4 regions of the Streptomyces pluripotens genome follow, and region 4 is predicted to be linked to each of the others. Evidence: riboswitches for the same ligand, from Rfam matches in the RefSeq annotation. Region 4 holds a riboswitch; each other region holds the start of a gene.
What was found. A riboswitch is a leader RNA that binds a small molecule or an ion and turns the genes downstream of it on or off. The one in region 4 is predicted to bind cyclic di-AMP.
Positions count from the first base shown of each region.

Region 1: it holds a riboswitch for cyclic di-AMP, as region 4 does, so the genes downstream of both, LK06_RS17275 (M23 family metallopeptidase) here and LK06_RS28790 (M23 family metallopeptidase) in region 4, are expected to answer to the same signal.
Region 2: it holds a riboswitch for cyclic di-AMP, as region 4 does, so the genes downstream of both, LK06_RS19940 (LysM peptidoglycan-binding domain-containing protein) here and LK06_RS28790 (M23 family metallopeptidase) in region 4, are expected to answer to the same signal.
Region 3: it holds a riboswitch for cyclic di-AMP, as region 4 does, so the genes downstream of both, LK06_RS25380 (M23 family metallopeptidase) here and LK06_RS28790 (M23 family metallopeptidase) in region 4, are expected to answer to the same signal.

Region 1 covers NZ_CP021080.1:3,807,680-3,815,155, forward strand. Annotated here, with positions in the region: gene LK06_RS17240 (XRE family transcriptional regulator) at 1-617, shown strand, start outside; gene LK06_RS17245 (NUDIX hydrolase) at 604-1,071, shown strand; gene LK06_RS17250 (SRPBCC family protein) at 1,658-2,173, shown strand; gene LK06_RS17255 (GTP cyclohydrolase II) at 2,378-3,013, opposite strand; gene LK06_RS17260 (MarR family winged helix-turn-helix transcriptional regulator) at 3,220-3,750, opposite strand; gene LK06_RS17265 (dihydrofolate reductase family protein) at 3,832-4,965, shown strand; tRNA gene LK06_RS17270 (tRNA-Met) at 5,204-5,277, shown strand; cyclic di-AMP (ydaO/yuaA leader) riboswitch at 5,601-5,767, shown strand; gene LK06_RS17275 (M23 family metallopeptidase) at 5,777-6,808, shown strand; gene LK06_RS17280 (PrsW family intramembrane metalloprotease) at 6,939-7,476, opposite strand, start outside.
Region 2 covers NZ_CP021080.1:4,389,588-4,397,063, forward strand. Annotated here, with positions in the region: gene LK06_RS19925 (nucleoside triphosphate pyrophosphohydrolase) at 1-933, shown strand, start outside; gene LK06_RS19930 (cytochrome P450 family protein) at 1,185-2,483, shown strand; partial or broken gene LK06_RS35075 (transglycosylase family protein) at 2,630-2,917, shown strand; gene LK06_RS35080 (hypothetical protein) at 2,881-3,276, opposite strand; gene LK06_RS35085 (LysM peptidoglycan-binding domain-containing protein) at 3,629-3,856, shown strand; cyclic di-AMP (ydaO/yuaA leader) riboswitch at 4,038-4,217, shown strand; gene LK06_RS19940 (LysM peptidoglycan-binding domain-containing protein) at 4,222-4,920, shown strand; gene eno (phosphopyruvate hydratase) at 5,242-6,549, shown strand; gene LK06_RS19950 (FtsB family cell division protein) at 6,651-7,127, shown strand; gene LK06_RS19955 (DUF501 domain-containing protein) at 7,210-7,476, shown strand, end outside.
Region 3 covers NZ_CP021080.1:5,643,471-5,650,946, forward strand. Annotated here, with positions in the region: gene LK06_RS25365 (DNA gyrase/topoisomerase IV subunit A) at 1-1,927, opposite strand, end outside; gene LK06_RS25370 (M16 family metallopeptidase) at 2,244-3,638, shown strand; gene LK06_RS25375 (M16 family metallopeptidase) at 3,635-5,035, shown strand; cyclic di-AMP (ydaO/yuaA leader) riboswitch at 5,255-5,412, shown strand; gene LK06_RS25380 (M23 family metallopeptidase) at 5,425-6,177, shown strand; gene LK06_RS25385 (GntR family transcriptional regulator) at 6,379-7,065, shown strand; gene LK06_RS25390 (HPr family phosphocarrier protein) at 7,357-7,476, opposite strand, start outside.
Region 4 covers NZ_CP021080.1:6,491,864-6,499,339, reverse strand. Annotated here, with positions in the region: gene LK06_RS28795 (SGNH/GDSL hydrolase family protein) at 1-678, opposite strand, end outside; gene LK06_RS28790 (M23 family metallopeptidase) at 971-1,882, opposite strand; cyclic di-AMP (ydaO/yuaA leader) riboswitch at 1,887-2,039, opposite strand; gene LK06_RS28785 (alpha-galactosidase) at 2,348-4,423, opposite strand; gene LK06_RS28780 (tyrosine-protein phosphatase) at 4,595-5,392, shown strand; gene LK06_RS28775 (DUF6126 family protein) at 5,451-5,573, opposite strand; gene LK06_RS28770 (helix-turn-helix domain-containing protein) at 5,570-6,193, opposite strand; gene LK06_RS28765 (aspartate aminotransferase family protein) at 6,446-7,476, opposite strand, start outside.

The sequences.
Region 1 (7,476 bases), 2.7 Mb from region 4:
GGGCCGTCAGTGAGGCACTCGGAGAGGACGAATCGGTGTTATGGCCAGCAGCCGCGAAGAAGCTCGTCAAAGCTGGACCAGACCGCGAGGTTGCTGAGGTCTTCCCGTACCGCTCGGCCTGTCCCGCTTCCCTGTGGCGCACACTGATCACGAAGGCAGAACGGGAGCTGACGTTCGCCGGGTACACCAACTACTTCTTGTGGCTTGAACATGCCCGCTTCGGCACGGTACTCCGCCGCAAGGCGGGTGCCGGGTGCCGGGTCCGGTTCCTGGTCGGCGACCCTGACAGCGAGCTGACCCGAGTGAGAGAGCAGGAAGAGGGCGTAGCGCTGTCGCTATCCACACGGATTCGCGTCACCCTCTCCGAGCTGGAGAAACTCAAGGAGGACGGCATCGACGCCCGGCTCTCCAGCGGTCACGCATACCTGAGCGTGTTCCGCTTCGACAATGACATGATCGTCACGCCGCTGCTGACACACAGGGTCGGCCACGATGCGCCGACCCTGCACCTACGACGGTGCCAGGACGACGGCATGTTCGACCGCTTCGCTTCCCACGTTCAGGAACTGTGGACCCGGGGGGCACCCGTGTGGAAGGGGACAGATGAGCAGGCGTGACTACGAGGACGACCCGGCGGCGCCGCCTGCTAACAGCCTGGTGCCAGCAGCCTCAACGATCGTTACCGACGGAGAGGGACACATCCTGCTGCAGCGGCGCACCGATAACGGGATGTGGGCTCTTCCTGGCGGAGCTATGCAGATCGGGGAGTCCCTGCCGCAATGCGCCGTGCGTGAGACGCGTGAGGAGACGGGCCTCCATGTGGATGTGGTCGGGATCGTCGGTACGTACACCAACCCGGGGCACGTCTTCGCTTACGACGATGGAGAGGTGCGGCAGGAGTTCTCCATCTGTTTCTTGGCTCGTCCGGTGGGTGGCTGCCTGACCGTGTCCGACGAGTCCACCGACGTCCGTTGGTTCGAGCCATCGGAGGTGGATGATCTGCCTATGGTGGCGAGTATCCGCAAGAGGATTGATGACTGGCGGTCCGGGGTGACTCCCGCCCTACGTTGACCGGGGGTGTCGCGACTGGTCTTACCCTCGTGAAAGCGGTGGTTCAGGGTGTGGTGCCGCTGAGTGGCGTCTGGGATTCCACCCGGGTGATGCGCTGCTCGTGGTCGTCCAGGCGGTCGCCGAACCGGGTCATCACACCGGGCCGGGTCTGCATCGGACGCTGCGGGCGCGCCGGCGATCCAGGGCAGTGTGGCCGGGATGCGGGCGGCTGAGACGATGTGGGGCAGCAGGGGCCACGCTGGGTAGGGGGGCGAGGACTGGTGGGGCACTGGTGCCCGCCGAGGCGAGTTCATGGCGGGTGCGGGGTACGTGCGGCGGTGGGACTTCGCCGGGGTACGTGTGGGTCCGGCGCGCACCGCGGGACCTCGACTGTCCGCGGTCTGGCCGGTGGCGCATCGCCGATGGCGTGATCGCGACGGTGGTCGGGGCGGAGGCGGGCGCGTCCTGAAGGCCGCGCAGTACTCTGCCCGCGCTGCCCTACCGGGCGGTCACCCCGTGTTCTGATCCCTGTGTTCCGTTCCCGACGTCCCCGCCCGATCCACCCCTGATCACCACAGCAACCAACCGTGTCCAGGAGGAAGAAGCGATGCGTCTCGTAGATGCCTGTGTGGAGTGCGTGACCGAGATCGCCGCCGCGCCGCGGCAGGTGTGGGAGTTGGTCTCGGACATCTCCACATCAGCCCGGCACAGCCCGGAACTGCAGGAGGTGGAGTGGCTCGACGGCGCCGAGGGACCCGTGGTCGGCGCCTGCTTCTCCGGCCGCAACCGCAACAGCGGGCTGGGGGAGTGGCGCACGGTCAGCCGGATCGCGCAGGTGTCGCAGGAGCGCGTCTTCCAGTGGGAGGTCGTCCGCTTCAACGACCGGCGCCACGGTGAGCCGCTGGCCATCTGGACGTACACCCTGGAACCGCTTGAGGGCGGCTCCGGCACCCGCCTTCGACACGGCATGCGCTTCGGGTCGGCCCGCGGCCCCGTGCACGAGTTCGTCGAGCGGCACCCGGACCGCGAGGAGCAGATCGTCGACGGTCGTCTCGCCTTGCTGCGCACCGGCATCGAACAGACCCTGGCCGGTGTGAAGGCCGAGGCGGAAGCGGAGGTTTAGCTAGGGGGTGTGTCGAACCCGGCGCGTACGGTGGCACGGTACAGCGCGACCGCACGTCGACACCGTGACGGCGCCCCGGCAGAGCTCAGCCTCGCACCCGGTGGTCGGTGCTGATCCGCTCCTGCTGCGCCAAGTGCCGTCACGCAGTGGGTGTTGGCGCCGCGCTACGCTCCGCCGGGCGGCCCCTGCGGCCGGCCCGCGCGTTCAGCCCACGGTCAGTTCCGTCAACTCGCCCAGCGGCAGCGTGTGCTGGGTCTGTAGGACCTTGGCCCTGAGGTAGCGGACGTTGTGGACCGTGGTGAAGACGCCGGTCGCCACCCGGTCCCGTACGCCAACCCCCAGGCCGCGCAACTGATCAGCCTTGTCGGGGTTGTTGGACAGCAGGTCCAGCTCGCTGACGCCGAGCGCGGTGAGCATCTGTGCCGCGGCCGTGTAGTCGCGGGCGTCCTCCGGCAGGCCGAGGGCGGCGTTCGCCTCGTAGGTGTCGAGACCCTGGTCCTGGAGGGCGTAGGCGTCGAGTTTGTTGTAGAGGCCGATGTCGCGCCCTTCCTGGCGGAGGTAGAGCAGGACGCCGCCCTGGTCGGCGATGCGCTCGACCGCCTCGCGCAGCTGCGGTCCGCAGTCGCAGCGGGCGGAGCCGAGGACGTCGCCGGTCAGGCATTCGGAGTGCAGGCGCACCAGGGGGACCGGGCCGGGGTCGCCGAGGACGATCGCGATGTGTTCCCGGCCGTCGGTGAGGCCGTGGAAGGTGACGAGTTCCGCGTCGGCGCTGTAGCCGTCGTGGAAGCGTAGCGGTACCCGGACGCGGGCGCGCGGGGTGGCGGCGGGGATGTCGGGCATGCAGGTCTCCGGATTCGGGGCCGTACGGGTTCCACTTCTGTTTCAGATTTGAAGCAGATGCCTGGATCTGGACCCTACCGCATGCTTGAAAATTAAAGCAATGAGGGTGGTGTCCCGGTGCGGTGAGCCCCATGTGGTCGTCCGCCGGGGGTACCGGCTCGGGTGCGACGGGTTCCATCCGGACGGAGGTCGTGGTGCCACCGGCGCTATCCAGGTGGGGGTCCGGGACAGGGCGACGACCGCCGCCGCCACGGCACGTCCTCCGCGGCCGTGCCCGTGCCGCCCTCCCCCTGCAGCCCGCGCGTGATCCCCGTGCAGATGTCCTCCAATTGCCCCACCTGCTCCGGCGTGAGTCGGTCGAAGAGGGCGGCGCGTACCGCCTCGATGTGGCCGGGCGCCGTGCGCTCCAGTACGGCCATCCCCTCCCCTGTGAGCGCCGCGAGGCTGCTGCGCCTGTCCCACCGGCAGTCCTCCCGGCGTACCAGCCCGTCCCGTTCCAGCCGGGTCACGGCGTAGGTCAGCCTGCTGCGCGTGATCTTCAGCTTCTCGGCGAGGTCGGTCATCCGCAGCTTTCGGCCGGGCGCCTCGGACAGGTTGGCCAGTACGGAGTAAAAAAGGTGGGGCATGCCGGCCTCCTGCTGGAGCTGCCGGTCGATCGCATCCTCCAGCAGCTGGGAGGCGGCGATGTAGGCGCGCCAGGCGCGCTGCTCCTCGGGGGTGAGCCAGCGGGTCGTCATGCTGCCAGTGTAGATTTGTTTCAAATTTTAACCAAGAAGCCGGCTTGTGGCCCTCCCGGGCCGCCGCGAGGGAGTGCACCGATGTCCCTGCCGTATGTGCTGCTGTCCGCCGCCGTCTCCCTCGACGGGTATGTGGACGACGCCGCCCCAGAGCGGCTCCTGCTGTCCAGCCCGGCCGACTTCGACCGGGTCGACGAGGTGCGGGCCTCGGTCGACGCCATCCTGATCGGCGCCGGCACGATCCGTGCCGACAACCCGCGCCTGCTGGTCAACTCCGCCGAGCGCCGTGCGGCCCGGGTGGCGTCGGGCAAGCCCGAGTACCCGCTCAAGGTGACCGTCACCGGCTCCGGCGACCTCGATCCCCGCGCCAACTTCTGGCACACGGGGGGCGACCGGCTCGTCTACACGACCGACCAGGGTGCCGAACGGGCCTCCCGCCTCCTCGGCAGCACCGCCGAGGTCGTCCCGCTCGGCGCCGAACTGCACTGGCGGGAGCTGCTGGAGCACCTGCACGATGAGCGCGGCGTGCAGCGCTTGATGGTCGAGGGTGGTGGGCGCGTGCACACCCAGCTCCTCCAGCAGGGCCTTGCGGACGAACTCCAACTGGTCCTCGCCCCGCTCTTCGTCGGCGACCCGGGGGCCCCGCGCCTGTTCGGCCCGGGGACCTACCAGGACGGGCGCCTCCGGCTGGTCGATTCCCGTCGGATCGAGGACGTCGTACTCATGCGTTACGAGCCCACCGCCCCTGGTACTGGTCCGCTGCCCACCGCGGCAGACCGCCACTGGCTGCGCATCGCCTGCGAACTCGCCGCACTGTGCCCGCCGTCGGAGACGGCCTTCAGCGTCGGCGCGGTCGTGGTCGCCACCGACGGCACCGAACTGGCCCGCGGCCATTCCCGGGAGGGCGACGATCTTGTGGTCCACGCGGAGGAGGTCGCGCTCGCGAAGATCGACCCGGCCGATCCGCGGCTGGCCGGTGCCACCGTCTACAGCAGTCTGGAGCCCTGCACCCGCCGTGCCTCCCGCCCCATGCCCTGTGCCGAGGTGATCCTGCGGGCCGGAGTGCGCCGGGTGGTCACTGCCTGGCGGGAGCCTGACACCTTCGTGGCGGCGGCTGACGGGACGGGTGTCCTGCGGAACGCAGGGGCCGAGGTCGTGGTGCTCCCGGAGTTCGCGCCCCTGGCCAAGGCCCCGAACGAACATCTGCCAGGCTGAGCGACCGACCGGTGTCCCGGCCGGGTTCCGCTCCGGATGCCCCCGGAAACCGAGGGCGTGCCGGTTGCCGCGGACGTCGTCAGGGCGGCCCCGTCCCGGAGGTACGCCGTATCCGCACCACCCCGTTCCTCCTGGTGCTGCGGCAGGGTGCCCGGGGGTGGGAGGCCTCGGCTCACACCCCCACGGGAAACCGATGTGCATTCTGTCTTGCGCATGGCGTACACTGAACACACAACGACGCGGGGTGGAGCAGCTCGGTAGCTCGCTGGGCTCATAACCCAGAGGTCGCAGGTTCAAATCCTGTCCCCGCTACTGAAGGCTCAGGGCCGGAATCCAGTACATGGGTTCCGGCCCTGAGCGTTTGCCGCGTGCTCGTCAGCTTCAGCAGCTTCAGTGGATTCAGCGGCTTCACCGATGGTGATCGTACGACCCCTGTCTGCATAACATCTGAGTCACCATCAAAAATGCCGAGACTCCTGAACGTCGAGCAACTTGCCCGGTGTGTAGGGGTTGTGGCCGGTAAGTCCAGGGTGGAAACGTTAATGATCAAGCCGAACGGCTTGGAAAGTGACTGGCAGGTCTATTAACGTTCGATAACGCAGCACGGTCGTCCCGGCCGTCACAAGAGACGGCTCCGTGCGCACACGCCGAGTCCCGCAAGGGAGCCGGGGAACCACCACCCTGGGGTGAATCACGTGGATGCCGTCGTGAACTCGCTGAGTACACGACCGGTATACGCGCGTAGGAGACCTTCCTGCTCCGAACCCGTCAGCTAACCCGGTAGGCGGAGGAAGGAAAGGAGTGCGCCCGAGTGGCGTCCAACCGGCCTGCCCCAGAAGCCCTGTTCGTGCCTGCCCCGCGCGAGTCCGAGACCTTCGGTTACGGCGCCTACCGTGCCGAAGAGGGCCCCCGGGAGGAGTGGAACCCCACCGAGGACTCCGTCGCCTCGGTCCGGGGACGACACCGCGTGGTCAAACAGCGCGGGGGATTCGCGCGCAGCTCCACCGTCCTCGGCGTCGGTGTGATGGCCGCGGTCGGCGCGGGCGGCATGGCCAGTGCCAGCACCGGCAAGGCGCCGGTCTCCCTCTCCATGCCGGACCTGCCCTCCGTCGGCTCCCTCTTCGGCGAGGACTCCTCCGACGCCCACCAGGCCACCACCACTGCACTCAGCGACCTGAACGCGGCCCCCGCCGGCAGCGCGCAGGACTCCGATGCGGGTGAGGCCCTGCGTAACCGGATCATGGCTCAGGCCGAGCAGCAGCAGGGTCAGGTGGACAGCAAGGCCACCGCCGCCGCGCTCGCCGCCATCGAGAAGCAGACCGCCGAGGCAGCGGCCAAGGCGGAGAAGGAAGCTGCCGCCAAGGCCGCCACCGCCAAGGAGAAGGCTGAGGCAGAAGCCAAGGAGGCGGCTGAGAAGAAGCGGCTCGCCGAGCTGGCCAAGCAGTACACGTTGCCGACGTCCTCGTACACGATCACCTCCACCTTCGGCCAGGCCGGGTCGATGTGGTCCTCCGGTCACCACACCGGCCTTGACTTCGCCGCTCCTACCGGCACCCTGATCAAGGCGATCCACGGCGGAACGATCACCGAGGCGGGCTGGGCAGGCGCCTACGGCTACCGCACGATCCTCACCCTGGACGACGGCACCCAGCTCTGGTTCTGCCACCAGTCCTCGATCAACGTCAAGGTCGGCCAGAAGGTCTCCACCGGCGAGGTCATCGGCCGCGTCGGCGCCACCGGGAACGTCACCGGTCCGCACCTCCACCTGGAGGTCCACCCGGGCGGCCAGGCCACCGCCGTCGACCCGATGCCCTGGCTGCGCAGCAAGGGCCTGAACCCCTGACGGACGGAAGTCTCGTCCTGACTCCGCTCCGCCGCGCGCTCCGCCTGCGGCAGGCCTCCCCCGCCACGGTGGCGTGTAGCCCGCACAACCGCACCCCGGCAGTGCCGGACACCCCGTGAGTCCCGGCCGACTACGTCCGGTACGGGTTGTAGGCGGGATACGGCACCGCCGGATACCCGTACGCGGGCCAGTGCGCGGTGGGTACCGGTACCGGCATGGCAGCCCTGGCCGCGTACTCCAGCGCCGGTCGCGCCACGTTCCTGCGGTGCCACAGCTCGGCCAGCAGCACCCGCTCCCGTACGACGAAATCGGCGCCGGCCCGCCCCCGCCGGCCCCGGTGCCGGAGGAACGCGAGCGAGGTGGCGCACGCCTCGTACCGGGACATCTCCCGGGCTGCCGCCCGTCCCCCGCAATGGTGCCGTGCGTAGTTCCGCGCCTCCCGCCGCGCCCGCATCGACCCGAGCGCGAACGGTTCGGCGGGCCCCAGCCATCCGGCCAGCACATACGCCGGTAGTTCCTCCCGCACGGTCCGCAGTTCGCGTTGCCGCGTCCAGATCGCGAGCCAGGTGAGCAGCGCGAACGCGGGCACCATGAACCCGCCGTAGACGGCGAAGAAGCCGAACCGGCCGAAGGTGGCGGAGCCGTTCCAGAGGGCGTGCATGCTCATC
Region 2 (7,476 bases), 2.1 Mb from region 4:
AGCCACCGCGTCGCCCCCGGCCTGCTCTCCTGGCCCGCCTGGCAGGCCCTGCGCACCGCCGATGTCGTGTTGTGCGCGGACGGCGCACATCCGCAGTTGCCGTACCTGCGGGAGGCCGGGACGGCCGTGCAGGCGGTGTCCCCCACCGCACAGCAGCTGGTCGACGCCTGCGCCGGTGGCCGGACGGTGGTGGTCGTGGCGACGGGCGAGGGTGAGCCGGCGCTCACCGACGGCCTGGCCCGGCTGGCCGGCTCCGGCCGCATCTCCATGCCGGAGCTGGAGCTGCTCCCGGCCTCTTACGACCTGCCCGGCGCTCGTCTCCTGGACCTCGTGCAGGTCATGGACCGCATCCGCGTCGAGTGCCCCTGGTCCTCCCGGCAAACGCACAAGGGCCTGGCCAAGTACGGCATCGAGGAGGCGTACGAACTGGTCGAGGCGATCGAGGCCGGCGATCGCGAGGAACTGCGCGAAGAGCTGGGCGATGTCCTCCTGCAGGTCGTCTTCCACTCCCGTATCGCCGAGGAGGATCCGGACGCGCCGTTCTCCGTCGACGACGTGGCGGGCGGCATCGTCGCCAAGCTCATCCACCGCCACCCGCACGTCTTCGGCGACGAGAAGGCCGAGACCCCCGAGGAGGTCAAGGAGCACTGGTTGCGCACCAAGGCCGAGGAGAAGCGGCGCAGCTCGGTCACGGAGGGTGTTCCCCTCGGTCAGCCCGGCCTCGCCCTCGCCGCCAAGCTCGCCTCCCGTGCCCGCACGGCGGGCCTGGACGTCCCCCTGCCGACGTCGGAGGGGGTCGGCTACGAACTGCTCGCGCTCGCGGTGCGCGCGGATGCCGCCGGAGTCGATCCGGAGGCGGCACTGCGGGCAGCGGCACGGGCGTATCGGGATGCGATACGTGTGGCGGAGGGACTGGCAGTGGGCGAGGCGTAGCCCTGTGCAGGAGCGTCCACACCAGCTCACCTTCCGCTCCCACAGCTCCCCTCCTGTTCTTCTGTGCGCCTGAGTTCATCCGTGTCCGTCTGTGTCCATCCGTGTCCGTCCGTGTTCCTTCGCGTTCATGGAAGTGATGCGTGTTCGTGCGTGCCAGTCCGCCTCCGTCGCCCGTATCGTGTCCGATCCGCAGGCCTGGTTCCGCCGGCCGCCCCGAAGCCTGGCCACCCGAGTCCGGATACCGTCGTGGAGTGACCAATCCGCCCCGCCCCTCGACGGCTTCCGACTCAGCGCCCGCCTTGTTCACCTGGGAGTTCGCCGCCAACCCCTATCCGGCCTACGCCTGGCTGCGCGAGCACGCCCCGGTTCACCGGACCCGGTTGCCCAGTGGAGTCGAGGCCTGGTTGGTCACCCGGTATGCCGATGCCAGACAAGCCCTCGCCGATCAACGGCTGAGCAAGAACCCGGCGCATCATGACGAGCCCGCCCACGCCAAGGGCAAGACCGGCATCCCTGGTGAGCGCAAGGCCGACCTGATGACGCATCTGCTGAACATCGATCCGCCGGACCACACACGGCTGCGCCGGCTGGTCAGCAAGGCGTTCACGCCCCGACGCGTCGCCGAATTCGCCCCCCGTGTGCAGGAGCTGACCGACCGCCTCATCGACCAGTTCGCGGCGCGCGGCTCGGCCGACCTGATCCACGAGTTCGCCTTCCCGCTGCCCATCTACGCCATCTGCGACCTGCTCGGCGTCCCGAGCGAGGACCAAGATGACTTCCGCGACTGGGCGGGCATGATGATCCGGCACGGGGGAGGGCCGCGCGGTGGGGTCGCACGGTCGGTGAAGAAGATGCGCGGCTACCTCGCCGAACTGATTCACAAGAAGCGCCAGGCACTGCCTGCCGACCCCGCACCCGGCGAGGACTTGATCTCCGGCCTGATCCGCGCCTCCGACCACGGTGAGCACCTCACGGAGAACGAAGCCGCCGCCATGGCCTTCATCCTCCTCTTCGCAGGCTTCGAGACAACCGTCAATCTCATCGGCAACGGCACCTACGCCCTGCTCACCCACCCCGAACAACGCCACCGCCTGCAGGGGTCCCTGGCACGAGGGGCAAGGGACCTCCTAGAGACCGGAGTGGAGGAACTGCTCCGCTACGACGGGCCGGTGGAGTTGGCCACCTGGCGGTTCGCCACCGAACCTCTCACCATCGGCGGTGAGGACATCGCGCCGGGAGACCCGGTGCTTGTCGTCCTCGCCGCCGCCGACCGGGACCCGGGGCGGTTCTCCGAACCCGACGTACTGGACCTCGCCCGGCGGGACAACCAGCACCTCGGCTACGGCCACGGCATCCACTACTGCCTGGGTGCGCCACTGGCCCGCTTGGAGGGCCAGACCGCGCTCGCCACCCTCCTCACCCGGATGCCCGACCTGCGGCTCGCCGCGGACCCGGCCGAACTGCGCTGGCGCGGCGGGCTCATCATGCGCGGACTACGCACCCTGCCCGTGGAGTTCACCCCGGTTCCCGAAGAGGTTCCACGAGCTTAAACGTGACATTCCGTTAACCCTGTGATCTTTGCGTGATCTGTGCGGCATTGACTTGTGACAAGTGATCGTCAGCCGATACGTTCACCCATCAGCGCGGCGGGCACCATCCGTCGCGCTGGTACTGCTGTCGCGCGAAAGGTTTCCGCATGCTCTCCGGGAATGGTCGTCACCGTCGCCCCCGCCAGGCTCCGGCTCTGCTCGTAGCGGCAGGAGTGACCGGCTCGGCCATCGCCATCCCACTGCTCGGCGCCGCGAGCGCCAACGCGGCCGACGGCACCACCTGGGACAAGGTGGCCGAGTGTGAGAGCGGGGGGTCCTGGAGTGCCGACACCGGCAACGGGTACTACGGCGGCCTGCAGATCTCGCAGGATGACTGGGTGAAGTACGGCGGCAGCCGCTACGCCGACAGCCCCGACCAGGCCAGCCGCTCGCAGCAGATCGCCGTCGCCGAGGAGATACTCGGCGACCAGAGCACCGCTCCCTGGGCCACTTGCGCCCAGCGGTCCGGCCTGACGCCGGGCTCGGGCGCTGTGGATGTGGACACGGGGGTCGGAGGCCTGGGGGGCGCCGGCGGTGCGAACCATTCCGGCGGTCTGTCCGACGACTCCGTTTCAACCGGTCTGTCCGACTCCTCGACCTCGTCGTCCTCCGTCCCCTTGTCACCCTCCTCCTCGGGGTCCTCGTCCTTCTCTCCCTCTGGCCCTTCCTCCTCCACTCCGTCGTCGCCCTCTTCGTCGTCGCCCTCTTCGCCCGGGTCCTCTTTGCCCGGATCGCCCTCGTCCGACGTCGACACTGCAACCGGCACCGGCACCGGCACCGGTTCTGGCTCCGACTCCGATCCCGGTTCGGGTTTGGGTCCCGGTTCCTCTCCGGGCTCGACGCCCGTGCCGGGCTACACCCCGGGCGAGGATGCAGCCACGGACCCCGGTATGGATGCCGACCTCAAAGGGTCCAATGCCACTAAGTCCGACAAGTCAGTTTCATCTGGTGCGGGATATGCGCAGGGGGGTGAGGGCTCTTCTGCGGCCGGCCCGAATACCGACAACTCGGGCACATCCCGTCAAGGTGCAGGCTCTTGGAGTCTGGTCGACACCGGCACTCTCGATGGCGGCGGGCGCCACCGTGGCGAGAGTGCGGAAGGAAGCGTGAAAAGCGGACAGAAGGGTGAGGTGTTGGGTCGTCACGCCTCACGTGAGCCGGGCACCTATACCGTCCGCGAGGGCGACTCCCTGACCTCCATCGCCGACTCCTTTGACGTCGACGGCGGATGGCGTGCGCTCTATGCCGGGAACAAGGGGGTGGTCGGTGCCGATCCGGACCACATCGTCGCCGGTCAGACCCTCGAAGTCGGTGCGGAAACGGGTGCAAAGTAGGGGAAGTTGACGCCATACTTCGCCGCTAATGTCCGTTTAGGTGAAAGTGTGGGATGAGTCTCAGAAGCCCTGATCGTCTTTGAAATTCCACGGATCGCGTGTCTACGGTCAGGACCGCTCGTCACCACGAGCCCCGGCAGCTGCAACGCCGAATCCTGCCAGCGGCTGCCCGGGAACATTCGACGCGTAAGCGCCGCAGGCAGGAGCGGGGGACCCAAGGTAAGTGCCGATGCCAGCAGTTGAGCTGGAATCGGCTTGGGGTGAAGCCGCATCGCACGTAGAGCAAGACGTGGGATGCGGCCGGGCAGCCCAACCGGCCCGAACCCGACAGCTCACCTCGCAGGCGTCGGTGAGGGGATCGTTCCATGCTGTTTTCCGGCAAGGGCAAGCATCGTCGTCCGTCCAAGGCCGCTCGCGCCCTCGCGCTCGCCGGTGTCACCGGCGCCGCCGTCGCCGCCCCGCTGATGGCGGCCGGCAACGCCTCCGCCGCCACCGCTTCCCAGTGGGACGCCGTCGCCCAGTGCGAGTCCGGTGGCAACTGGTCCATCAACACGGGCAATGGCTACTACGGCGGTCTGCAGTTCTCCGCCTCCACCTGGGCCGCGTACGGCGGCACTCAGTACGCCGCCACGGCCAACAACGCCACCAAGGCGCAGCAGATCGCCATCGCCGAGAAGGTTCTGGCGGCGCAGGGCAAGGGTGCCTGGCCGGTCTGCGGCACGGGTCTGACGAGTGCCCCCTACAACGGCTCCGCCCCGAGCAGTTCCTCGAACAACTCCGCCGGCACCTCCTCGTCGAGCGGCGCCAGCACCCGCTCGACCGGCCAGCCGGCCGCCTCCCGCTCCGCTGAGCGTCCGGCCGTGGGTAAGACGGTCACTACTCCGGCCGGCAAGAGGGTCAAGAAGGGGGATGGCGAGTACAAGGTCGTCAAGGGCGACACCCTCAGCTCCATCGCCGTCAAGCACGGCGTCAAGGGCGGTTGGCAGAAGCTGTTCGACCTGAACAAGGGCATCATCGAGGACGCCAACCTCATCTACCCGGGCCAGCAGCTGCACCTGAAGTGACACCGGGCTCCGGTCGGAGTCGCGGTGCCCCCACTCCCGGCGCCCCGCGCCGGAGGCCCTCCGGTCTCGTGAGGGACTCTCACCCCTGACTCCCAGGACTCCCCGCCCCGGCGCGTGTTCCCCCGTACGCGCCGGGGCGGGGTTTTTCCGTCCTCTGTAGGGAGACCTCTTTGTTTCGTTTGAAAACAAAAGGTACCGTCGGGCGTGTCCACGGGACGGTCGGTCGGCTGGCCGATGGCCCCGTGGCGGTTAGGCTCTAGTCGCAAGGCGCAGCCGTAAGGCACCCAGCCGTGCACTTCCAGCGTCACATCCAAGAAGGAGATGCTCGTGCCGTCCATCGACGTCGTCGTAGCCCGGGAAATCCTGGACTCCCGAGGCAATCCCACGGTCGAGGTCGAGGTCGGCCTCGACGACGGCAGCACGGGTCGTGCCGCCGTCCCGTCCGGCGCCTCCACCGGCGCTTTCGAGGCCATCGAGCTCCGTGACGGTGACCCGAACCGCTACCAGGGCAAGGGCGTCGAGAAGGCCGTCCTCACCGTCAGCGAGCAGATCGGCCCGGAGCTGGTCGGCTACGACGCCACCGAGCAGCGTCTGATCGACCAGGCCATGTTCGACCTGGACGCCACTGACAACAAGGGCTCCCTCGGCGCCAACGCCATCCTCGGCGTCTCGCTCGCCGTCGCGCACGCCGCCTCCGAGGCCAGCGACCTCCCCCTCTTCCGCTACCTGGGCGGCCCGAACGCGCACCTGCTGCCGGTGCCGATGATGAACATCCTGAACGGCGGCTCGCACGCCGACTCCAACGTGGACATCCAGGAGTTCATGATCGCCCCGATCGGCGCGGAGTCCTTCTCCGAGGCACTGCGCTGGGGCGTCGAGGTCTACCACACCCTGAAGAAGGTCCTGAAGTCGAAGGGCCTGGCCACCGGCCTCGGTGACGAGGGTGGTTTCGCCCCCAACCTGGGTTCCAACCGCGAGGCCCTGGACCTCATCCTGGAGGCCATCAAGGAGGCCGGCTACATCCCCGGCCAGCAGGTCGCCCTGGCGCTCGACGTGGCCGCCTCCGAGTTCTACAAGGACGGCAAGTACCTCTTCGAGGGCAAGGAGCGCTCCGCCGCCGAGATGACGGAGTACTACGAGGAGCTGGTGGCGGCCTACCCGCTGGTCTCCATCGAGGACCCGCTGTTCGAGGACGACTGGGCCGGCTGGAAGGTCATCACCGACAAGCTCGGTGACAAGGTCCAGCTGGTCGGCGACGACCTGTTCGTCACCAACCCGGAGCGCCTGCAGCGCGGCATCGAGGAGGGTGCGGCCAACGCCCTGCTGGTCAAGGTCAACCAGATCGGCTCGCTGACCGAGACCCTGGACGCCGTCGAGCTGGCCCAGCGCAGCGGCTTCAAGTGCATGATGTCCCACCGCTCCGGCGAGACCGAGGACGTCACGATCGCTGACCTGGCCGTCGCCACCAACTGCGGTCAGATCAAGACCGGCGCACCGGCCCGCTCCGAGCGTGTCGCCAAGTACAACCAGCTGCTGCGCATCGAGGAGATCCTCGACGACGCGGCGGTGTACGCCGGCCGCAGCGCCTTCCCGCGCTTCCGGGGCCACGTCGAGATCTCGAAGGACTGACCCACACCGGGCTAAGCCCTAGCCAGTCGTCCGTACGTCCCCGTCCCCGGTCCCGTACCGTGTCCGGGGACGTACGTGCGTGTGAGCGGGAGGCGGGGAAAATGGCCGTGAAGGACCGTGACCGGTTCTCCACCACGACCAGACTGCGGCTGCTCGGCGAGCAGACCGCGGCCCGGGTCTACCGTTCCCAGACGAAGCGGCAGGCCCGCCGCTCCCGGCTCACCGGTCGCGCGGCGCTGCTCGCGCTGGTGCTGTGCTCGTTGATCGTCGCGCTCGCCTATCCGATGCGGCAGTACGTCTCCCAGCGCGCGGAGATCGCCGACCTCCAGCGGCAACAAGATCGGGCCCGCCAACGTGTCGAACAACTGCGCGACCTCAAGGCGCGCTGGCAGGACGACGCCTATGCCGAGCAGCAGATCCGGCGCAGGCTGCACTACGTGCTGCCGGGGGAGACCGGGTACGTGGTCGTCGCCCCGGGCGCGGCCACGCAGTCCCGTGCCGACCTGAGGGCCGCTCACCGGCCCTGGTACGCGAACGTCTGGGACGGCGTCGACAAGTCCGACGCCTCCGGCCGGTGACCGGCCCCCGGCCGGCAATCGGCCTCCACCCAGTGGCCGGCCCCCGGTCGGCAACCCACAGAAAGCCATCCTGAAAGCAGTTATGGAAACCCCTCCGCCGCCCACTCCGCGCACCGAGCCCACCGATGCGGACGTCGAGGCCTTCAAGCAGCAGCTGGGCCGCCCGCCGCGGGGCCTGCGGGCCATCGCACACCGCTGTCCGTGCGGCCAACCGGACGTCGTGGAGACGGCACCGCGCCTGCCCGACGGCACACCCTTCCCGACGCTGTACTACCTGACGTGCCCGAAGGCGTCCTCGGCCATCGGCACGCTGGAGGCCAGCGGTGTGATGAAGGAGATGACGGAACGG
Region 3 (7,476 bases), 850 kb from region 4:
TGGACGGGTAGTCGGGCACCACGCGCTTGACGACACCCTGCTCGGTCCCCAGGGCCAGACCCGGGGACGACTCGTCCAGCGTGGTCAGACAGACCACGGACTCGTCGTCCTCCAGGGAGACGAACTCCGCCAGCGGCGCTCCTCCAGAGAGGTTCGGCGCGGTCGTCGCCTCGGGCAGCTCGGGCAGGTCGACCACGTTGATCCGCAGCAGACGGCCGGCCGACGTCACCACACCGATCTCCCCGCGCGCGGTCGTGGGGACCGCTGAGATGATCACGTCGTGCTTGACGCGCTTGGCCCCCGACTGCTTCGGCAGCGGCTCGTCGTCCGCCGTACGGGCCAGCAGCCCCGTCGAGGACAGCAGCACCCGGCACGGGGCGTCGGCCACCTGCAGCGGCACGGTGGCCGCAGGGGTGCCCGCGGACTCCAGTAGGACCGTGCGCCGTTCGGTGCCGAACTTCTTCGCCACGGCGGCTAGTTCGGCCGAGACCAGCTTGCGCAGCTCCGCATCGGACTCCAGGATCCGGGTCAGCTCCTCGATCTCCGTGCTGAGCCTGTCCTTCTCCGCCTCCAGCTCGATGCGGTCGAACTTGGTGAGCCGGCGCAGCGGTGTGTCGAGGATGTACTGCGTCTGGACGTCGCTCAGCGAGAACCGTTCCATCAGGCGCTGCTTGGCCTGCGCCGAGTTCTCGCTGGACCGGATCAGCCGGATGACCTCGTCGATGTCGACCAGCGCGGTCAGCAGGCCCTCGACCAGGTGCAGTCGGTCGCGCCGCTTCCCGCGGCGGAACTCGCTGCGGCGCCGGACGACGTCGAAGCGGTGGTCGAGGTAGACCTCCAGGAGTTCCTTCAAGCCCAGCGTGAGCGGCTGACCGTCCACCAGTGCCACGTTGTTGATGCCGAAGGACTCCTCCATCGGAGTCAGCTTGTACAACTGCTCCAGGACCGCCTCCGGTACGAAGCCGTTCTTCACCTCGACGACCAGGCGCAGGCCGTGCTCACGGTCGGTGAGGTCCTTGACGTCGGCGATGCCCTGGACCTTCTTCGCGTTGACCAGGTCTTTGATCTTCGCGATGACCTTTTCCGGGCCGATGGTGAAGGGCAGTTGAGTGATCACCAGGCCCTTGCGGCGGGCGGTCACGGTCTCGACCGATACCGTCGCGCGCATCTTGAAGGTGCCACGGCCCGTCGCGTACGCGTCCCGGACGCCGGGCAGGCCGACGATCCGGCCCCCGGTGGGCAGGTCGGGGCCCGGGACGTGCTTCATGAGCGCGTCCAGGTCGGCGTTCGGATGCCTGATCAGGTGGCGGGCGGCGGCGATGACCTCGCGCAGGTTGTGCGGTGGCATGTTCGTCGCCATGCCGACCGCGATGCCCGAGGAGCCGTTGACCAGAAGATTCGGGAAGGCGGCCGGCAGCGCCACCGGCTCCTGTTCCTGGCCGTCGTAGTTGGGCGCGAAGTCGACCGTGTCCTCGTCGATCGACTCGGTCATCAGACCCGTCGCCTCGGCCATCCGGCATTCGGTGTACCGCATGGCGGCCGGTGGGTCGTCGTTGCCCAGCGAGCCGAAGTTGCCGTGTCCGTCTACCAGCGGCAGACGCATGGAGAAGGGCTGCGCCATACGCACCAGGGCGTCGTAGATCGACGTGTCGCCGTGCGGGTGCAGTTTGCCCATGACCTCACCGACGACCCGCGCGCACTTCACGTAGCCGCGGTCGGGGCGCAGGCCCATCTCGTTCATCTGGTAGACGATCCGGCGGTGCACCGGCTTGAGCCCGTCCCGGGCGTCCGGCAGGGCGCGCGAATAGATGACCGAGTAGGCGTACTCAAGGTAGGAGCCACGCATCTCGTCCACGACGTCGATGTCGAGGATCTTCTCCTCGTACGAATCGTCGGGCGGCGGGGTCTTCGTGCTGCGGCGGGCCATCGCTGCCGGCTCCTCCTGATCTGGTCGCTCACCGAGGGGGCGCGCACCCCCCGGCTCGCTCTCGCGCAAGCGATTGACGGATCTGACGCAAACCATTGTGGACCGCGGCACCGACAACCCGGGCACCACCCGGTCCGTGTGCTTCCGCCCGGTGCCGGAAGGCGTCCTGGGGCACGCGTGACGCAGGCTACGCGATCTGCTGTGGGCGTACGCTCCGCGGGAACTTCGCCGGGGCCCCGCACGCTTTGCATACAGTGGCGGGAACGGCAGGAAAACCGCGGTTTCCGCAACCGATTCCGCTTGCGAAGGGACGCACATGCCCATGGGTCACACGACCACAGCCGAGGCAGGCTCCGGGGGCCTGACAGCGACCGAGCACCGCCTGGCCAACGGTCTGCGCGTGGTGCTCTCCGAGGACCACCTGACCCCAGTGGCGGCGGTCTGCCTCTGGTACGACGTCGGTTCCCGGCACGAAGTCAAGGGGCGTACCGGCCTGGCTCACCTTTTCGAGCACCTGATGTTCCAGGGCTCCGCGCAGGTGAAGGGGAACGGTCACTTCGAGTTGGTGCAGGGTGCCGGCGGCTCGCTCAACGGCACCACCAGCTTCGAGCGCACCAACTATTTCGAGACCATGCCCACCCACCAGCTGGAGCTCGCTCTCTGGCTGGAGGCCGACCGCATGGGCTCGCTGCTGACCGCCCTGGACGACGAGTCCATGGAGAACCAGCGGGACGTCGTCAAGAACGAGCGCCGCCAGCGGTACGACAACGTCCCCTACGGCACCGCCTTCGAGAAGTTGACCGCCCTCTCCTACCCGGAGGGCCACCCCTACCACCACACGCCGATCGGCTCGATGGCGGACCTGGACGCGGCCACGCTGGAGGACGCGCGCCGGTTCTTCCGCACCTACTACGCACCGAACAACGCGGTGCTCTCCGTGGTCGGCGACATCGACCCCGAGCAGACCCTCGCCTGGATCGAGAGGTACTTCGGTTCGATCCCCGCGCACGACGGCAAGCCGGAGCCCCGTGACGGCTCGTTGTCCGAGACCATCGGCGAGCAGAAGCGGGAGGTCGTCGTCGAGGAGGTACCGGCGCGCGCCCTGATGGCCGCCTACCGTCTCCCGCACGACGGCGCCCGCGCGTGCGACGCGGCCGACCTCGCCCTGACCGTCCTCGGCGGCGGCGAGTCCTCCCGCCTGTACAACCGGCTGGTACGCCGCGACCGTACCGCCGTCGCGGCCGGCTTCGGCCTGCTGCGCCTGGCGGGCGCTCCCTCGATGGGCTGGCTGGACGTGAAGACCTCCGGTGACGTCGAGGTGCCGGTCATCGAGGCCGCCATCGACGAGGAGCTGGCCCGCTTCGCCGAACAGGGCCCCACGTCGGAGGAGATGGAGCGCGCCCAGGCCCAGTTGGAGCGCGAATGGCTGGACCGGCTCGGCACGGTCGCCGGACGTGCCGACGAACTGTGCCGGTTCGCCGTTCTGTTCGGCGACCCGCAGCTCGCGCTCACCGCCGTCCAGCGGGTACTGGCGGTGACGCCCGAGGAAGTCCAGGAGATCGCGTCGGCCCGCCTGCGGCCCGACAACCGAGCCGTCCTCGTCTACGAGCCGAAGTCTCCGGAGGCCGTCGAGGACGCCGAGGTCCCGGAGGACCCGGAGCAGGAAGCGACCGTAGAGGCCGGTAACGAGAACGAGGAGACGGCCAAGTGACCGAGCTCGCCACCATGCAGTTCCATCCCCAGCCGCAGCCGGGCGAGGCCAGGCCCTGGGCGTTCCCGGCCCCGGAGCGCGGCACGCTCGACAACGGCTTGACGACACTGCGCTGCCACCGCCCCGGCCAGCAGGTCGTCGCCGTGGAGGTGTTGCTGGACGCGCCCCTGGACGCTGAGCCGGCCGGCCTGGACGGCGTCGCCACGATCATGGCGCGGGCCTTCTCCGAGGGCACTGACCGGCACTCCGCCGAGGAGTTCGCCGCCGAACTGGAACGAGCGGGCGCCACACTGGACTCGCACGCCGACCACCCGGGCGTCCGGATCAGCTTGGAGGTCCCCGCCTCCCGCCTGGCCAAGGGGCTCGGTCTGCTCGCCGATGCCCTGCGCGCGCCCGCCTTCGCCGAGAGCGAGGTCGAGCGGCTGGTCCGCAACCGCCTGGACGAGATCCCGCACGAGCTGGCCAACCCCTCCCGCCGGGCCGCCAAGGAACTGTCCAAGGAGCTGTTCCCGGCCGCCTCGCGCATGTCCCGCCCACGCCAGGGCACGGAGGAGACCGTCGAGAAGATCGACGCGGCGGCCGTGCGCGCCTTCTACGACCGGCACGTGCGCCCCGCCACGGCCACCGTGGTCGTGGTCGGCGACCTCGCCGGGGCCGACCTGGACGGCCTGCTCGCCGACACCCTGGGCGCCTGGACCGGCACACCGGCCGAGCTCCGGCCCGTGCCCCCGGTGAGCGCCGACGACACCGGCCGCGTGGTCATCGTGGACCGGCCCGGTGCCGTGCAGACGCAGCTCCTCATCGGCCGCGTCGGCCCCGACCGGCACGACCGCGTGTGGCCCGCCCAGGTGCTCGGCACCTACTGTCTCGGCGGCACTCTCACCTCCCGCCTGGACCGCGTCCTGCGCGAGGAGAAGGGCTACACCTACGGCGTGCGTGCCTTCGGGCAGGTCCTGAGGTCGGCACCTCCTTCTCCCGGAGGGGCCACCGGAGCCGCGATGCTCGCCATCAGCGGCTCCGTGGACACCCCCAACACCGGCCCCGCGCTGGAGGACCTGTGGAAGGTGCTGCGCACGCTCGCGGCGGAGGGCCTGACCGACGCGGAGCGGGACGTCGCCGTGCAGAACCTCGTCGGTGTGGCGCCGCTGAAGTACGAGACCGCGGCGGCCGTCGCGAGCACCCTGGCCGACCAGGTGGAGCAACACCTGCCCGATGACTTCCAGGCGACGCTCTACCAGCAGCTGGCCTCCACCGGGACGGTGGAGGCCGGTGCGGCCGTCGTGAACGCCTTCCCGGTGGACCGTCTGGTGACCGTCCTCGTCGGTGACGCCTCGCAGATCAAGGCGCCGGTCGAGGCGCTCGGCATCGGCGAAGTCACCGTCGTCACGGCCGAGTAGGGCAGGGGCGGCGCAACGCGCGCAGGGCCCTGACGGTCTACGGGCCGTCAGGGTCTCGGGTGTTCCACCCGTTTCCCCAGGTGCCCGATTTGGGGTGGAGGTTGCCTGTCTGACCTGTGGGATGCGCTACAAAACCCCGGCTGCGTTTGGGGACCTGGAGCCAGCGCCCTTAGCGTCGTCCGGGCTGTCCGTCGGGTATCGCGCCGCACCCGCGGCACCGGGCAGTCATCGCCGAGTCCCCGTGAGGCGCGAGCCAGGGGAGCCGGGGACCCACAGTCCCTGGGGTGAATCGGGCGCCCCGCACAGCCGTGGCCCCGTAGGAGACCTTCCTGCTCCGAACCCGTCAGCTAACCCGGTAGGCGAGAGGGAAGGAAAGGACCAGCCACTTCATGGCGTTCATGTGCGCCACCGGGAAGCACCGCAAGCCCGGCCGGGCCAAGCGCACCACCGTTCAGGCGGCCGGTGTCGCAGCCCTCACCACGGGTGTCGTCGGCACCCTCGCCGCCTCCCCGGCGCTCGCCGCAGGAGAGACCGCGGAGCAGACCGGCCTCATGCCGATCCTCACCGTGGGCGACGGTCTGGCCGAGCGGATAGACGTCCAGGCCGCCGCCCAGCAGCAGGCCGCCGACCAGAAGGCCGCCGAGGAGGCCGCGGCTCAAGCGGCTGCCGAGAGGGCCGAGCAGGAGCGTGAGGCCAGGATCCGCGCGGCCCGTGAGGCCGAGCGCAAGCTCCTGAACGCCTTCGTCGCCCCGATCGCGCACTCCTACGTTTCCACGGGCTACAAGGCCAGCAGCTCCCTGTGGTCCTCCGGTTCGCACACCGGCATTGACTTCCACGCGGCCGCCGGTACGCCCGTCCACGTGGTCGGCTCCGGCACGGTCGTTTCCGCGGGCTGGGGCGGTGCGTACGGCAACCAGATCGTGATCCGGATGGCCGACGGCATGTACACCCAGTACGGCCACCTCTCGTCCATCGGCGTCACGGTCGGCCAGGAGGTCGTCCCGGGCCAGCGGATCGGGCTGTCCGGGGCGACCGGGAACGTCACCGGCCCGCACCTCCACTTCGAGGCGCGTACGACTCCCGACTACGGCTCCGACATCGACCCCGTTGCCTACCTCCGCGGGCACGGCGTGAACGTGTGACGGACCACCCATCACGAGATCGTTGGCGGCCCCGGCTCAGCGAGCCGGGGCTTCCGCCGTTTCGCAGTGTTCACCGGGTCCGTTGTCCAAAAAATATCTATGGATTCCGGCCTGCCGTCGGAAATTCTGACTCATTGCAATAGAGTCACGGAACACGCGTCCATCGTCGACGTTTCGCGGGGATTAAGACGGAGGTCGGTCATGCGTATTCCGGCGCATTCGGTGTGCACGGCGATCCGGGACGACATCGTCGCCGGTGTCCATGAGCGTGGCGGCCGCCTCACCGAGGAAGTCCTGGCCCGCCGTTACGGAGTTTCGCGCGTTCCCGTCCGCGAGGCCCTGCGCACCCTGGAGGCGGAGGGTTTCGTGGTGGCCCGCAGGCATGCGGGCGCATGCGTGGCCGAACCCACCGAGCAGGAGGCGGCCGACCTGCTGGAGATGCGCATGCTCCTGGAGCCGCTTGGTGCCGCACGGGCCGCACAGCGGCGCACGGAGGCTCACCTCAAGGTGTTGCGCGGCCTGGTCCGGCTGGGCCAGGAGCGGGCCAGGAGAGGAAACAGCGAGGATCTGCGCTCGCTGGGCGGCTGGTTCCACGAGACGCTCGCGCAGGCGTCCGGCAGCCCTTCGCTCACCGCGACGCTCACCCAGCTGCGCCACAAGATCGCCTGGATGTACCGGGTCGAGGCCGCGCGGAGCCAGGTGGAGTCCTGGGTCGAGCACGGCGCGATCGTGGACGCGGTGGCGCGCGGCGACAGTGAGCGCGCACGGGCGGTCACGGCACTGCACACCGAGCGTGCGACGGCCGGCCACCGCCTTCGCTTTTCCACCGTCCCGGAGCGTGTGAGGACTTCGCAACATTCCGTAAACACGCCTGGGGTGCGGTATTAACACGGACGTCGTATACAAAGGAGGGTATTCGATGGCGGGCGGTTTTCCGCTGCCCGAATTCCGTGTCGTCGATTGTGGTCCGGCCGTTGTTCCACCTTCGTGCTTTCGTCGTACCCGTGGTGCTGTATCCGCCGGCGTGCACGTTGCTGTGCCGGAAATTCGTCAGGTCTGCCCCGTGAGTGCTGCGGAAAAATGCGGTCAATGATGAGGGGGGAGACGCGGTGGACACGCCGAAGCCGCGGCGCCCCCAGGGGACGACGCGGCTTCGGCGGGAGTGGTCGCGCCGGGTGGTCAGACGGTCTCGGGCAGCTCCTCCAAGCCCTCGGAGACCAGCTTGGCCAGGCGGTCCAGCGCGGTGTCCGCGCCCTCGGCGTCGCAGGTGAGGATGATCTCCTCGCCCCCCTGGGCGCC
Region 4 (7,476 bases):
CACGAGGAACTCACGGGCCCACTGGACGTCATCGCGCCGTACCTCCAGAGTTCCCCGGGGTGGCAGCGGTGGCCACGGCTGTTCCGGATCGGCCGGGACGTCGAGGCCGAGGACCTGGCCGGCGCGCAACGCCACGCGCGTGTGGCCCTCGGGGGAGAGGTGCAGCCGGTCGCTGTCCCAGGCCCTGCGGTCCTGCACGGACTTGAGGGACCACAGGTCGAGGACGGGGCAGCCGTAGCGGTCGGCGATGGCACGCACGTGTCCGTTGTAGGTGGCTATCTTGCCGCGCAGATGCTTGAGCACAGGGACGCCACGAGTGTCGAAGCCGGTCGTCACCATCACCGTGCCCGCAGCCTCGGTGAGCCGGACCACGGCCCGCTCGAACCGCTCGGCCACGTCGTCCGGGTCGGTACCGGGGCGGATGATGTCGTTGCCGCCCGCGCAGAGGGAAATCAGGTCCGGGGCCAGCTCGACGGCTCTTGGGAGTTGATCAGCCACGATCTGGTCCAGCAGCTTCCCGCGCACGGCGAGGTTGGTGTATTGGAAGTCGCCCTCGGGACGCCGGTCTGCGAGCAGCACCGCGAGCCGGTCGGCCCAGCCCACGAACGCCCCGTCGGGGCCGGGATCGCCGACGCCCTCGGTGAAGCTGTCCCCCACCGCTGCGTACGACCCGATCACTGATCTGTTGTCATTCTTCGAATCGTCAACCACATCGGACCATGATTCACCTCCGGATGTGACCTACGCGACCGTAGGCAGGGGTTGACGGGCGGTGAGATGAGCCACTCCCTGGTGTGGTGCGATCCAGGAATACGGCCACCTCTGAACGCGTTGAATGCGTGATCGCCGCGCCAGGGGGGTGCCGGAGGTATCGGAGGCCGGCCCCCGAACATCGGAGGCCGGCCCCCGGTTCGAGACCCGGGCGAGTGGTCCAGGACAGGAGGGTCGCGTAGCTGGGGCGGGAGATTCCTCAGCCCACTGCGACGCCGTGCTGGCGCAGGTACCCGACCGGATCGACGTCGGAGCCATAGTTCGGCGTGGTGCGGATCTCGAAGTGCAGGTGCGGGCCGGTCACGTTTCCGGTGGCACCGGACAGGCCGATCTGCTGGCCTTCGGACACCGTTTGGCCGGCCGAGACGGAGAGCTGGGAGAGGTGGGCGTACTGGGCGTAGTAGCCGTCGTTCAGCCTGATGACGACCTGGTTGCCGTAGGCACCTCCCCAGCCGGCCGCGACGACCGTGCCTGCGGCCACGGCCTTCACGGAGGTGCCGGTCGGGACGACGAAGTCGACACCGGTGTGGTAGCCGCTCGACCACATGCTGCCGGCCACGTGGTAGCCGGTGCCGATGGCGGCACCGGTCACCGGGAGGGTGTAGCCGGTGGAGGCGGCTGTCACGGCGGTGGAGCCGGATGACGGGGAGACCGGAGCCGCCTGCGACGTGGCGGACCGCGGGGCGCCCGGGGACGCTGAGGTCCCGGTGGTGTGCTGGGGGGTGGCGGACCCGGTACGGGCCTGCGCGCCGAGCGTGAGCCTCAGGCCCGGGTGGATCAGCGACGGGTCGCCGCCGATGGCCTGCCGGTTGTCGTCGTAGAGCCGGTGCCATCCGCCACGGACATGCTGCCTGTCGGCGATCACCGAAAGGCAGTCGCCGGGCTTCACCGTGTAGTGACGCACACCTGGACTCGGCTGGGCGGCCTCCTTCACCACAGTCGGAAGGGATCGCATGGCCCCGGCGGAAACGGACTGCGACGCGGGGGCCGCGTGCGCTCCGGTGGCCCCGATGAGCGGGAGGGCCAGCGCGGCCCCGCCGGTTCCGGCGGCAGCGACGGAGCGGGAAAGACGCTGGGTCTTGGGACGTCGGTGCTTACCCTTCGCGGGCATGGCGCATTCCTCTCCGGCGCCTGCGAGGTCAGCTGTCGGGTTCGGGCTGGAGCTGCCCGGCCGCGGTGTGCGGCTGCACCCCTGGCCTGTCACGGAGACCGGACAGGCAGTCGTACCTGGTGGGTCCCCCGCTCCTGCCGAACACGGGTCAAGTGTGGGGACTCCGGGCGGCGGCAGGACTCGGCGTTCCGTCCGGATTGGTGGCGAACGTAAGGGAGTGGGACGCACGGAAACAAGCAGCCGGTTCCCGCCGGTCACGAATCCGGTGATCAAAGACGGAAACCACCGTCACTCTCCGTGAATTCCCGCCGCCTACGTCCTTGCAATTCCCCTTCAAAACAAGCGAATTACAGAAACATGACACACGACGTACGGTCACGAATATGATGCTCCTCACGCAACGGCGCACCATGACCCCCTATTCCATGGCGAGTTAGAGCGAAGGCTGCAATTCGGGTAGAAAGCTCAGATGCGACGCAGACGGAGAACCGTCGCATCCAGGTCGCCACGCAGCCCGGTTCGCAGTCCGCCATGGAGCAGGACAGCGCCCCTGTGCACTTCGCCCGTTTCGCGGCATTCATAGGAAGCCGTCGGATCGAGTCCCCGCAACCGCAGCGCTGGAACCGGCTCGCCATAGCCCTGCGCCTGCAGCCAGGCCAAGATCACGACCTCCTGCCCCAGGACGTACTGGACCGCACTCAGCCCGCCCGTCGGGGGCCTGAGCCGGTACAGCTCGCCACGCTGGACCACCGGACGGATCCGCTTGTACAGCTCCACCCACAGCCGGGCCTCGGCCAGCTCCTCCGCACTCCACCGCACCAGGTCGCCACCCACGCCGAGCACCCCGGCCATGGCGCTGACGAAACGGAACCGCAGCGTACTCACCCTGCCGTTGAGCTGGGTATTCGGACTGTCCGTGACCCAGGCGGCCATGACCCGGGCGGGGTGGATCTGACTGAAGCCGTACTGAATGACCAGCCGGTCCAGTGGGTCGGTGTTGTCGGAGGTCCACACTTGGTCGGTGCGGCTCATCACTGCGAGGTCGATCCGGCCACCACCACCGGAGCAGGACTCGAAGGCGACCGCGGGGTGGGCCGCGCGCAACCGGTCCACCAGGGCGTACAGGGCACGCACGTGGTCCACCCACAGATGCTGCGGATACGGCTCCCCGGGCCAGCCGGCATCGGTGAAGCAGCGGTTGAAGTCCCACTTCACATAGTCGATCGGAGCACTCGACAACAGTGCGTCCAACTGCTCCCACAGATATTCCTGGACGTCCTCTCGGGCCAAGTTGAGGACGAGTTGATTGCGCAGCTCCGTCCGCTTACGTCCCATTTGGTATTGCACCCAGTCCGGGTGGGCGCGATAGAGATCGCTGTCCGGATTGACCATCTCCGGCTCGACCCAGACACCGAACTGCATGCCGAGTCCATGTACCTGGTCGGCGAGGGGCTTGAGGCCGCGCGGGAAGCGGTCGGGGGCGGCGGTCCAGTCACCGAGCCCGGCGCGGTCGCTGGTGCGGGCACCGAACCATCCGTCGTCCACCACGAACAGCTCGACGCCGATGCCGGCGGCCCGGCGGGCCAGGGCGGCCTGTTGCTCCTCGCAGATGTCGAAACCGGTGGCCTCCCAGGAGTTGAAGAGGACGGGCCGGTCCCGCTCCGCGTCGGGGATGATGTGAGCACGCTGGTACGCGTGCCAGGTACGACTGGCCCCGCCGAAGCCACCACCGCTCCACAGGCCCGCGAAGACCGGGGTGGTGTACGACTCCCCCGACCGAAGGAGCAGCAGGCCGGAGTCGTCGTAGCCGGCGCCACCGGTGATCTGCACGCGCGCGTCAGGGAGTTGGGCGACCGCGATGCGCCAAGAGCCGGACCAGCCCAGCGCACAGCCGTACACCTCGCCGTGCTCCTCGGTGGCATCGGTGTCGAGTGCGACCCAGGGCAGGTGCTGGTGGCCGGTGTGGCCCCGACGGCTACCGATGACCTTCTCGCCATAGGTGAGCGCCGAGGTAACGAGCCGGGACTCCGCCGCCCACCGACCGTGCAGCTGGGACAGCCGCCAACCCTCACGGTCGGGGAGCGTCCAGGTGGCGGCGTCGGCCCGCAGCAACTCCACCCCGGTGTGCCCGCCGTTCGCCAGGGTGACCCAGCGCTCGACGACATCACCGCGCATCCGGTAGTGCAGGGTGATCCCCAGCCCGCCGTCGTCGAAGCGGAGCCGCAGTTCTCCCCCTCCCCCGGCCTCGTACGACACGAAGCGCCACTCGGTGCCGCGCCGTTCCCTGGTGCGCGCGGACAGGGCGGGGCGGACGAAGCGGGGGCCGCCCTCGACCGGGTATTCCTCGCGGCCGTCGAGCGGGGACTCGAAGGGCCGGTAGACGGGCAGCGGACAGACCGCCAGCTCCTCGGCGTCCGCGAGCGCGATCCGCGGCCCCCAGTGGAGGTGCAAGAGTTCATCCGCCCCGGTGAGATGCAGCGCATAACTGCTGGCGGGCCCTGACAGGAGCCAGGTACGTCCGTCTTCGGCGATCTCCACCATCGAAACCCCACAGGTGTCAACAAATCCGACCGAGTCTGAACATCATCAGGCCGTCTCGCTCGCGTGGCAATGCCCTGTGGACAACTCATTGCCTGAGGAAATCGATGTCGTATGGTCGACAGTGCGCCCGTCGACGAGCCGCGCCGGCGGGGCCGATTGGGAGGAGCCCCCGTGACGCAGCAGGTCCCGTCGACCGAGCCGGAGCTGACCGGCGTGCGCAATTTCCGTGACGTGGGCGGACTGCCGACCGTGCATGGACGGCGGGTGCGCCACGGCATGCTGTTCCGCAGCGGGCACCTGGCGCACGCGACGGGGGACGACGCGACCTTCCTCGCCTCCCTGGGCTTGCACACGGTCTTCGACTTCCGCAACGCGGCCGACCAGAAGCTGGAGGGCCCCGACGTCGAACTCCCCGGCGTACGGAACGTGAACCTGCCCTTGAGTGACCCGGCGGACGGAGCCGAGTTCTGGAAGTTGGTCCGCGACGGCGACCTCAACCAGCTGCGCGCGATCCTGGACGACGGCAAGGGGGCAGCCCGGATGGTCGCCTCGTACCGGGCCATCGTCGTAGAACGCACCAGCGAGCACTCGCAGGTGCTGCACGCGCTCGCCGAGGACAGTGTGCCCGCACTGATGCACTGCGCGGCGGGCAAGGACCGCGCAGGCATCTCCATAGCGGTCACGCTCCTCGCGGTGGGTGTGGAACGCGAGGCGATCGTCGCCGACTACCTGGAGTCCAACGCCAAGCACCGCCGCTACAAGGTCCACCGCAGCGGCAGCGCGGAGACCGCGTACAGCGCTGAGGTGATGGATCTGCTCAGTCCGATGTTCGAAGCGCGCGCCGAGTATCTGCAGGCAGCTTTCGCGAGCATCGAGGACACCTGGGGCGGGGTCGACCTCTACCTGGAGCAGGGTCTCGGCCTCTCCGCAGAGACCCGGGACCGGCTGCGTGAGCGCCTGCTGGACTGACCGGACCCCGCCGGTCAGTCCAGCAGGCAGCCGGCGGGACTGCACCCGGCCCACCGGCTCAACCCTTCGCGCCCACCGCGAACAGCAGGTAGAGGAATGCGGCGAGGACATGGCCGAGGGCGATGTAGATGATCAGCCGGACCCACAGGGCACGGGGGAACTTGGTCTCAAAATCGCTCATGGCAGTTCTCCGTTCAGCGGCCCCAGGCACAGCGCGGCCGTGGGACTCTGCAACAAGGTGTGGACGAACAGCAGTTCCACGCCGTCGTGGCCCTCGGCGGCGAGGCGGTGCGGGGTGAGCGAGTCGAAGTGCGCACTGTCCCCGGACCCGAGCAGGTGCGCGGTGTCGCCAAGGCCCAACCGGAGGCGCCCCTTGAGGACGTAGAGCCATTCCTCACCCGGGTGGACGCGCACGATGTCACCCTGGGAGCCGTACGGCACGTGGACGCGCAGGGCCTGCATACCGCGTCCAGGCGCCCCGGCCTGCACGTAGGTCCAGCCGCCTGCCCGGGTCGGCTCCATCTCTGCGGCGCGCACAATCGCCTCCCGGTCGGCGACCGTCTCGCCGAGCAGTTCGGAGACGGTCGTACCGTAGGTACGGGCGAGTGCGAGAAGCATCGGCAGAGAGGGCTGGCGGTGCCCGGTTTCCAGACGGGAGAGATGGGCTGGCGAGAGCCCAACTGTTCGGGCAGCGGCCTCCAGGGTGAGGCCGGATCGTCGGCGCAGTGCGCGCAGCTGCGGAGCGACGGCGGTCAGCTGGTCAACTTGATCCGCCGCCCGCTCGCCTTCTGGGGCGTTCATGCCTCCATTGAGCCCGATAAGTTGCCCGTACGGCAATTTTCTTGCCTTTTAGGCAAAAGTCCCCCGAATACCCTGAGGAGTCCAGCCCCCGCCGCGACATCCACCCACGTCGACACAGCACACCACGAGGACCGTCCCGGGACTGTTCGGACGGACCGCCGCCGTCACGGTCCTGCAACCGTTCTGCCTCCCTCCCCCGCGGCCCGGCTCCGCACGCCCGGGACGGAGCGCAGCCACCCCGGGGGCGGGGCCCTAACGGTTCGCCACCGCCTGCTTGATCAGTGTCCTGCCGAAGTCCCACATCAGGCTGCCGCCTCCGTGTGCGTCGTCCATCACCGCGGTGAAGGCGTCCAGGAAACGGTCCACATCGGCCGCGTCGACAATCAGTGGCGGGATCAGCTTGATCACCTCCAGGTGATCGCCGGAGACCTGGGTGAGGATCCGGTGCCGCTGCAGCAGCGGTACGACGACCATCTGGGCGAACAGGCCCTTGCGTGCCGCCTGGAGCATGGTCCAGCGGCTGCGCAGCTTCAGCGAGGACGGCCTGCCGAACTCGATGCCGATCATCAGGCCCCGGCCGCGGACGTCGGCGATCAACTCGTACTTCTCGGTCAGCGCGGCGAGCCGGGACCTGAGCAGTTCGCCGGTCCTCCGCACATGGGCGACAATGCGCTCGTTCTCCATGACCGACAGCACGGCCAGACCGGCCGCCATCGCCTGGGCATTGGAGCCGAAGCTCGCCGAGTGGACCAGTACCCGGTCCATGGACGAGAACACCTTCTTGAAGATCCAGTCCTTGCCGAGGGTCGCACCGACCGGGACGTAACCGCCGGAGAGCGCCTTGGCCACACACAGCAGGTCGGGTTCGACACCCTCCTCGTGCTGGTAGGCGTAGAAGTCGCCGGTGCGGCCCAGCCCGGTCTGCACCTCGTCGGCGATGAGCAGCGCCCCCTGCCGGTGGAGCAGATCCTGGGCGGCGCGCAGATAGCCGGGAGGTGCCTCGTGCACGCCCTTGCCTTGGATCGGCTCGACGATCAGAGCGGCCACATCACCCCTCTTCAGCTCCCGTGCGAGGGAGTCGAGATCCCCGAGGGGTACGGCGGTGTCGGGCAGCAGGGGGGCGAAGCCGTCGCGGAAGCCCTGCTCCCCGTTGACCGACAGCGAACCGGTGGTTAGGCCGTGGAAGGCGTGGTGGCAGTAGAGGATGCGCGGCCTGCCGGTTGCGTAGCGGGCGAACTTCAACGCCGTCTCAACCGCTTCGGTGCCGCTGTTACCGAAGAAGA